2 regions of the Pantoea sp. sgz302252 genome follow, and region 1 is predicted to be linked to the other one. Evidence: predicted binding sites of a transcription regulator. Region 1 holds the regulator's gene; the other holds the start of a gene.
What was found. Region 1 encodes PurR, which represses purine synthesis genes. Its sites were predicted from a motif close to CANGCAAACGTTTGCNTG; they were not measured.
Positions count from the first base shown of each region.

Region 2: a site for PurR is predicted at 2,754-2,771, ahead of ACLW56_RS13730 (amino acid aminotransferase). Genes of this name have one in related genera too.

Region 1 covers NZ_JBLFJW010000004.1:72,073-76,288, forward strand. Annotated here, with positions in the region: gene ACLW56_RS04480 (MFS transporter) at 1-569, opposite strand, end outside; gene ACLW56_RS04485 (YnhF family membrane protein) at 740-829, opposite strand; gene purR (HTH-type transcriptional repressor PurR) at 1,123-2,148, shown strand; gene punR (DNA-binding transcriptional activator PunR) at 2,318-3,229, opposite strand; gene punC (purine nucleoside transporter PunC) at 3,343-4,216, shown strand, end outside.
Region 2 covers NZ_JBLFJW010000016.1:78,836-83,051, forward strand. Annotated here, with positions in the region: gene ldtD (L,D-transpeptidase) at 1-48, shown strand, start outside; gene ACLW56_RS13720 (YcbK family protein) at 228-779, shown strand; gene ACLW56_RS13725 (MBL fold metallo-hydrolase) at 795-1,442, shown strand; gene ACLW56_RS13730 (amino acid aminotransferase) at 1,500-2,690, opposite strand; gene ACLW56_RS13735 (porin) at 2,875-4,068, opposite strand.

The sequences.
Region 1 (4,216 bases):
TTCGGACGCTCACCGCTGCTGCCTTTCGGTAAGGAGAACCACAGGCTCGCCATCGCCACCACACCCAGCCCCGCCGTTGCAAGGAATGACATACGCCAGCCGATGGTTTCACCCAGCCAGGTGGCAGCAGGAACGCCGCCGATATTGGCAATCGTCAGGCCCATAAACATGGTCGCGACGGCGCTGGCCTGTTTATGTTTCGGCACTACGCTTGCGGCCACCACCGACCCAAGGCCAAAGAAAGCGCCATGATTAAGGCTGGTAATGATGCGAGAAAGCAACAGCATGGTGTAATCCGGTGCGATGGCCGAGAGCACATTGCCGAGGGTAAAAATCGCCATCAGGAAGATAAGTGCATTACGGCGAGCACGATGTGACAGCAGCAACGTCATCAGCGGCGCACCAATCATCACGCCGATGGCATACGCGCTGATCAGCATCCCCGCGACAGGAATGGAGACATCGACCCCTTTAGCGATAACGGGCAGCAGCCCCATCGGAGAGAATTCCGTGGTGCCAATACCAAAAGCCCCGATTGCCAGTGCCAGCAGGGGAAAGTTGATTTTCATGTTGTGACTCCGGTAAGCCATCCTGAAGTGATGGCGCGACAGCAGAAGTCAAAAGCATGACATCAATCACAAAAAAACAAAAGTGAACGAAATGGCAAAAGATTTTTGCGAAATTGATAACAATCTAAGGAAGGGCGTCACGGAGGAGGCGCGGGCCTCCTCCGCGTAAATCAGTGCAGGACTGCGGTCAGTGCGCCAATGATGATCACACCCAGGGCAAAAACGGTCGTCATCAACGAGAGCTTCAGGTCGGTACTCATCAATTTTTCTCCTTTTAATCCCCACAACAAAAGTGAGCTTGCTCATTTTTGCACAGTTAAGCGTAAAAATCTTCCAGGTTTTCGGCCCATAACGATTTTTCTCTTTCCCTTTGCCTCAGAATCAGACAAAATTCCACGCTAATTTAAAAGCGTAGCAGCCATTGACCCCCTCCCGTCGTCCTGTGTTGTTTCCCGGCGTACCGCAATTGAAATGAATTGCACTCAGGGTGTGTAAAGGCAAACGTTTTCGTGTCGATAATCAGGCGTAAGGAAAGGGTCTGGAGTGAGAGCGAATGGCAACAATTAAAGATGTAGCGAAGCGCGCAAACGTTTCCACTACAACTGTATCACATGTAATTAACAAGACGCGTTTCGTTGCGGAAGAGACCCGCAACGCGGTATGGGCGGCCATTAAAGAGCTGCATTACTCCCCAAGCGCCGTGGCTCGCAGCCTGAAAGTGAACCACACCAAAACCATTGGTCTGCTGGCAACCAGCAGCGAAGCCGCCTATTTTGCGGAAATTATCGAAGCCGTTGAGAAAAACTGCTTCGAAAAGGGCTATACCCTGATTCTGGGGAATGCCTGGAACAACCTGGAAAAACAGCGTGCCTATCTGTCGATGATGGCGCAAAAACGCGTCGATGGCCTGCTGGTGATGTGCTCTGAATACCCGCAATCCGTGCTCGATATGCTTGAAGAATATCGCCATATTCCGATGGTGGTGATGGACTGGGGCGAATCAAAAGCGGACTTCACTGACTCCGTTAACGATAACGCTTTCCAGGGCGGCTATCTGGCTGGTCGTTATCTGATTGAACGCGGCCACCGTGATATTGGCGTGATCCCAGGCCCTATGGAGCGCAATACCGGCGCGGGTCGTCTGGCAGGCTTTATGAAAGCCATGGAAGAAGCGCAGGTTAAGATCCCGGAAAACTGGATTGTGCAGGGTGATTTCGAGCCTGAATCCGGCTACCGCGCCATGCAGCAAATCCTTGCGCAACAGCCACGCCCTACTGCCGTCTTCTGCGGCGGCGATATCATGGCGATGGGCGCACTGTGCGCCGCCGATGAAATGGGCTTGCGCGTTCCGCAGGACATTTCCGTGATTGGCTACGATAACGTGCGCAACGCGCGCTTCTTTACCCCTGCGCTGACCACCATTCACCAGCCTAAAGATTCACTGGGTGAAGCGGCGTTTGACATGCTGCTGGACCGCATCGTTAACAAGCGCGAAGAGTCGCAGTCAATTGAGGTGCATCCTCGTTTGATCGAGCGCCGCTCTGTCGCCGACGGTCCATTCCGCGATTACCGCCGTTAAGAGTCAGGAGCCGGTTATGCCGGCTCCTCAAGTTGCTGACAAAGAAGGAAAAAGCGTGGTTTCTCCTTCTTCGTGGTGAGCAGCCGAAAATCAATAAATTGATTTTCCTTGTTTTTTTGGATAACAACGCTTTACTCGTTAGCGATTTGTGATCGGACTCAGGAGCCGGTTATGCCGGCTCCTGCAACCATTCCTTATTTAACGTTTCACTGTCCCCCAGATAGTCCAGCAGCCAGGTTAACGCCGGTGACATATCATTCTGTTGCCAGGTCAGGCAGCAAGCCGCATCCGGAAACGGGTTCTCCAGTTCTAGAGCCACCCACTCCCCACTGTCGATCCATGGGCGAGCAAAATGCCCTGGCACCATCCCAACGCATAAGCCTGCAGAAAGACACGTTGCTGAAGATTCCCAGTCTGGCACCACAATGCGCTTTTGGTTATCCAGCAGCCAGGTAATGCGTTTTGGCAATGAACGAGAGGTGTCTTCGCGCACCAACGAAGGCCAGTTGCGCAACACATCGTCGCTTAGCGGCCCCTTCATCTGCGCCAAAGGGTGACGGCTGGACACAACACAATTCCAGTTGAGCATTCCCATGTCGCGGAACGCATAACGTCCGCCGACAGGGATCGCCTGCGTTGCGCCAATTGCCAGCTCCACGCGGCCATCGGAGAGCGCATCCCACACGCCGTTGAACACTTCCTGAAAGACACAAAGCTCCACATCCTGAAAGTGGCGATAAAAATCGACAATCAGCTGTCGGGTTCGCTCTGGCCTGACAATATTATCGACAGCAATCGCCAGATTACCGCGCCAGCCGTTAGCAATTTGCTGGCACTGCTGGCGAGTGATCTGCATTTTTTTGATAACAGAGCGCCCTTCTTTCAGAAACCAGACCCCGGCTGGCGTTAATTCCACGTCGCGATGACGGCGTTCAAACAGCGGCACCGCCAGCCATTCTTCCAGCTGACGCACGGTATAACTGACCGAAGAAGGCACGCGATGCAGTTCCTGCGCTGCCGCGCTGAAGCTACCATTGCGTGCTACGGCATCCACCACTTCAAGAGAGTATTCGGACCACATAATCTGCCTGCAAAATTTTTGAATCCACCCGACAAATATTAGCGTTTCACAAGCGAAGTTGCACTCCCTACACTCTGCTGCCATCACCACCTGCAACGAGAAAGAGAATGACTATGCAACCAGGAATTGGTTTTTTGTGCTGGCTGGCAGGCTTAAGCGTGCTGGGTTTTCTGGCAACCGACATGTACCTGCCCGCCTTCGCCGCGATTCAGAATGATTTACAAACACCGGCTGCAGCCGTCAGCGCAAGCCTGAGCCTGTTCCTCGCCGGGTTCGCTTTCGCACAATTATTGTGGGGGCCGCTGTCCGATCGTTACGGGCGCAAACCCATTCTGCTGATTGGCCTCGCGATTTTCGCCGTGGGCTGTATTGGCATGCTTTGGGTTCGTGATGCCACGTGGCTGCTTGTGCTGCGCTTCATCCAGGCGGTGGGGGTGTGCGCCGCAGCGGTGACCTGGCAAGCGATGGTGACGGACTACTATCCTGCGCAGCGTACTAACCGCATCTTCGCCACCATTATGCCGCTGGTTGGGCTTTCCCCTGCCCTGGCGCCACTGCTGGGCAGCTGGATCCTGCACCATTTTGAATGGCAGGCCATTTTCGCCACGCTGTTTGGTATCACGTTGATGTTGATGCTGCCTGCACTGCGCCTGAAAAAACCAGTAAAGAAAGCGCACAAAGAAGAACAAGCGTTGACGTTCATGACCTTGCTGCGTTCTCGTGATTATCGTGGCAACGTGCTTATCTACGCGGCCTGCTCAGCGAGCTTTTTTGCCTGGCTGACCGGTTCCCCGTTCATTCTGAATGCGATGGGCTACGGCCCGACAGTGATTGGTCTGAGCTATGTGCCGCAGACCATCGCTTTCCTGATTGGCGGTTACGGTTGTCGCGCCGCGTTGCAGAAATGGCAGGGTCAGCAAATGCTGCCGTGGCTGCTCATCGCTTTTGCGATAAGTGTGGCTGCTACCTTCGCCGTTGGCCTTGCCG
Region 2 (4,216 bases), on a different contig from region 1:
CGATCTGGCGCACAAATTCTGCCAAAAGCGGAACAATTAATCAGGTAAATGAAGAGGTTCAGATAATTCAGGTGTCGTATGTAGTAGTTAATTTGGGCTCATATTGCTGTAGCGCCCGTATTTACTGGGGTTAGGGTGTCTTGACGTCAGCGCTTTTGGCGGTTAAGGTGCCCTCCGTGCGCCAGAAGTGCATAAATAACGACCATTTACTTGTAGACCTGATTACCATGGACAAATTTGACGCTAATCGCCGCAAATTGCTGGCGTTGGGTGGTGTTGCGCTCGGCGTAGCGGCCATCCTTCCGACGCCAGCATTTGCCACCCTCTCGACACCTCGTCCGCGTATTTTGACGCTCAATAACCTGCACACCGGTGAGTCGCTCAAAGCGGAGTTTTTCGATGGCAGAGGCTATATTCAGGATGAATTAGCAAGACTTAACCATTTCTTCCGTGATTTCCGCGCGAATAAAATAAAGTCCATCGACCCTGGATTGTTTGACCAGCTTTACCGCCTTCAGGGACTGTTGGGGACCAACAAGCCTGTGCAGCTGATCTCTGGTTATCGCTCGTTAGATACCAATGATGAATTGCGCGCGCGCAGCCGCGGTGTCGCGAAGCACAGCTACCACACCAAAGGCCAGGCGATGGATTTTCATATTGAAGGTGTTTCGTTAAGCAATATTCGCAAAGCCGCGTTATCTATGCGCGCAGGTGGTGTAGGATATTACCCACGTAGCAACTTTGTGCATATTGATACCGGTCCGGTGAGGACCTGGTAACGAAACAGGAGCAACATGAACTATCGTATTATTCCGGTTACGGCTTTCGCCCAGAATTGTTCGCTCATCTGGTGTGAGCAGACCAGGCTCGCTGCGCTAGTGGATCCGGGCGGTGACGCTGAGCGTATCAAACAGGAAGTCGCCGCAGCAGGTGTCACGCTGATGCAAATCCTGTTAACTCACGGTCATCTCGATCACGTGGGGGCCGCCGCAGAACTGGCCGCGCACTATGGTGTGCCGGTTATCGGCCCGGAAAAAGAAGATGAGTTCTGGCTCACGGGGCTGCCGGCACAAAGCCGGATGTTCGGCCTCGAAGATTGTCAGCCTTTGACGCCAGACCGCTGGTTAGCGGAAGGTGATAGCGTAAGCGTGGGCACTATCAGCCTGCAGGTCTTACACTGTCCGGGGCATACGCCAGGTCATGTCGTGTTTTTCGACAAAGCCTCAGAGCTGTTGATTTCCGGTGATGTGATTTTCAAAGGCGGTGTAGGGCGCAGTGATTTCCCGCGCGGTGACCATGGGCAGCTTATCGATTCGATTAAGCGCAAATTGTTGCCGTTAGGGGACGAAGTGAGTTTTATTCCAGGCCATGGCCCAATGTCGACGCTCGGTTATGAGCGGCTGCATAATCCTTTCCTGCAGGATGAAATGCCTGTCTGGTAAACAAGAACACAGTAAAAAGGCCGCTAGCAAATAGCGGCCTTTTTCTTTACGGCTGGCTTACAGCACGGCCACAATCGCTTCGCACAGCGGCGCCATGTTGTCCGGCGTCATGCCCGCAACGTTAATACGCCCGGAAGCGACGGCGTAAACGCCGAACTCTTCACGCAGACGGAGGACCTGTTCTTTAGTCAGGCCGCTGAAGGAGAACATGCCGTTCTGTTTGGTGATAAAGCTGAAATCGCGATCCGCGCCTTTCTCTGCCAGAGTGTTCACAAGCAGCAGACGCATGCGCTGGATACGCTGGCGCATGTCGGTCAGTTCTTGCTCCCAGATAGCGCGCAGTGCGTCGTTGCTGAGGATCGTCGCCACTACAGAAGCACCGTGAGCCGGAGGGTTAGAATAGTTGGCACGAATGACAGACTTCATCTGGCTGAACGCACGGTCAGCGGTGTCTGCGTCTGCAGAGACTAAAGTGCAGGCACCGACACGTTCGTTATACAGACCGAAGTTTTTGGAGAAGGAGCTCGCCACCAGCAGTTCTTTATGCACGGCTGCGAACGCGCGCAGGCCTTCAGCATCCTCTTCCAGGCCGCGAGCAAAGCCCTGATAGGCGAAGTCGAACAGCGGCAGCCACCCTTTTTCGACAGACAGTTTGGCAAGCTGTTGCCACTGTTCCAGCGTAGGGTCGATGCCGGTTGGGTTATGGCAGCAGCCATGGAACAGCACCACATCACCCGCTTGCGCTTCATTCAGGCTTGCTACCAGGCCGTCAAAATCAAGCGCATGCGCTGCTGAATCATAATAAGTGTATTCACGCACTTCCAGACCTGCAGAATTGAACACGCCTTTGTGGTTCGGCCAGCTAGGGTTGCTGACCCAAATGCGTTTTACATCCGTGTTTTTCGCCAGAAAATCCGCTGCAACGCGCAGAGCACCGGTGCCGCCTGGCGTCTGAGCGGTACGTGCACGTTTGTCACTCACAATCGCGCTGCCTTTTCCGAACAGCAGTTCCTGGGTGCAGCGACCGAATTCAGGAATACCATCAATGCCGAGATAGTTCTTGGTGGTCTCATTTTCCAGCAAATAAAGCTCAGCTTTTTTTACGCTGGTCAGGACCGGGGTCTTACCGGTCTCGTCTTTGTAAACACCAATCCCGAGATTGATTTTCCCGGGGCGGTCATCGGCACGAAACAGATCGGCCAGGCCCAGAATGGGGTCGGCAGGGGCAGCGGTTATGTTCTCAAACATGACGAGGTTCCATTGTGGTTACTGAGGGGAAATCCGTTATCAGGTTAACGGTAGATGGATGAAATGCCAACCGTTTGCGACAAAAAGGGTAAGGCTTTTTTAAAGTCGGGATTTTTTCCTGACGGACATAAAAAAACAGGGCCGAAGCCCTGTTTCTTAAGCATATAACAAAGTGGCGTAGCGATTAGAACTGGTAAACGATACCAACAGCAGCCTGGTCGTCAGTCGCGTTGCCAGAAGCTTTAGAGTAGTCGTTGTCGTTCAGCAGGTTGAATTTGTACGCTGCATAGACGTTCATGTTCTTGTTGAAGTAGTACCAGGTACCCACTTCAATGTATTTAACCAGGTCAGCATCACCGCCGTTGAAGGTCCCTTTGGTTGAAGTACGAGCCAGCAGGTCTTTACCTTTGGACTGAACGTAACCAATGGATGGGCGCAGACCGAAGTCGAACTGGTACTGAACCACGGCTTCGATGTTCTGAGTTTTGTTCGCGAAGTTGCTGTCTGGCTCACGAGTCATGTTGTAAGTCTGAGCATACATCACAGCAGCGTAGACGTTGTTCGCGTCGTATTTGCTCGCGATAGACCATGCTTCAGCGCGGTCGCCACCAGCACTTGCGGTACCAACCAGCACGCCACCAGGGGTCGTGAAGGTAGCCGGGTTAACCTGAGCGTCGGTACGGTCAGCAGTCTCGTAACCAGCCGCAACGCTGAAGCCTTCCAGGAATTCGTACTGAACGGAGGAGCTTACGCCGTCGCCGTTTGCTTTCGCGCCGTTACCCGCCAGGTTCACGCTATTGACGCTGCCGTTGTCATTGTAGTCAACGTCGATTGGGCTGTTACGCTCGTTTTTACCCTGATACTGCAGGGCGAAGCTCAGGCCATCAACCAGACCGAAGAAGTTGTTGTTACGGTAGGTCAGAACGCCAGTGGTACGGCCGTTCATGAAGTTGTCGGTGGCAGCCCAGGAATCGCCGCCCCACTCAACCAGCATATCGGTGTATGCCGCTACGTCGTAGATGGCACCGTAGTTACGACCGTAGTCGATAGAACCCGCGTCACCAAACTTCAGACCCGCGAAGGCCAGACGAGTTTTGGTACCCTGAGCGCCTTCAGCATTGGAAGCATCCAGGTTGTATTCCCACTGACCGTAACCGGTGATCTGGTCGTTGATCTGAGTTTCACCTTTGAAGCCGATACGGGCATAGGTGGTGTCGTTGCTGTTGGTGTCGCCGTTGGTGGTCCAGATGTGCTCACCCACTGCTTTACCGTAAAAGTCCAATTTGTTGGCATTTTTGTTATAGATTTCTGCTGCGTTTGCCGCACCAGCTGCCAACAGGGCAGGGATAACCACTGCCAGGATATTGCGCTTCATCATTATTTATTACCCTCATTAGGTTTTTTATGGACACTTGCCACTGCCGCCAATAAGTTTCGTCAATAAAAATTTACGGAACTATTGATGAGAGTTTGGTGTCTTTCTGTGTCTGGGAGGCATATTTCCATTCATGACAACGTTTCGCTAG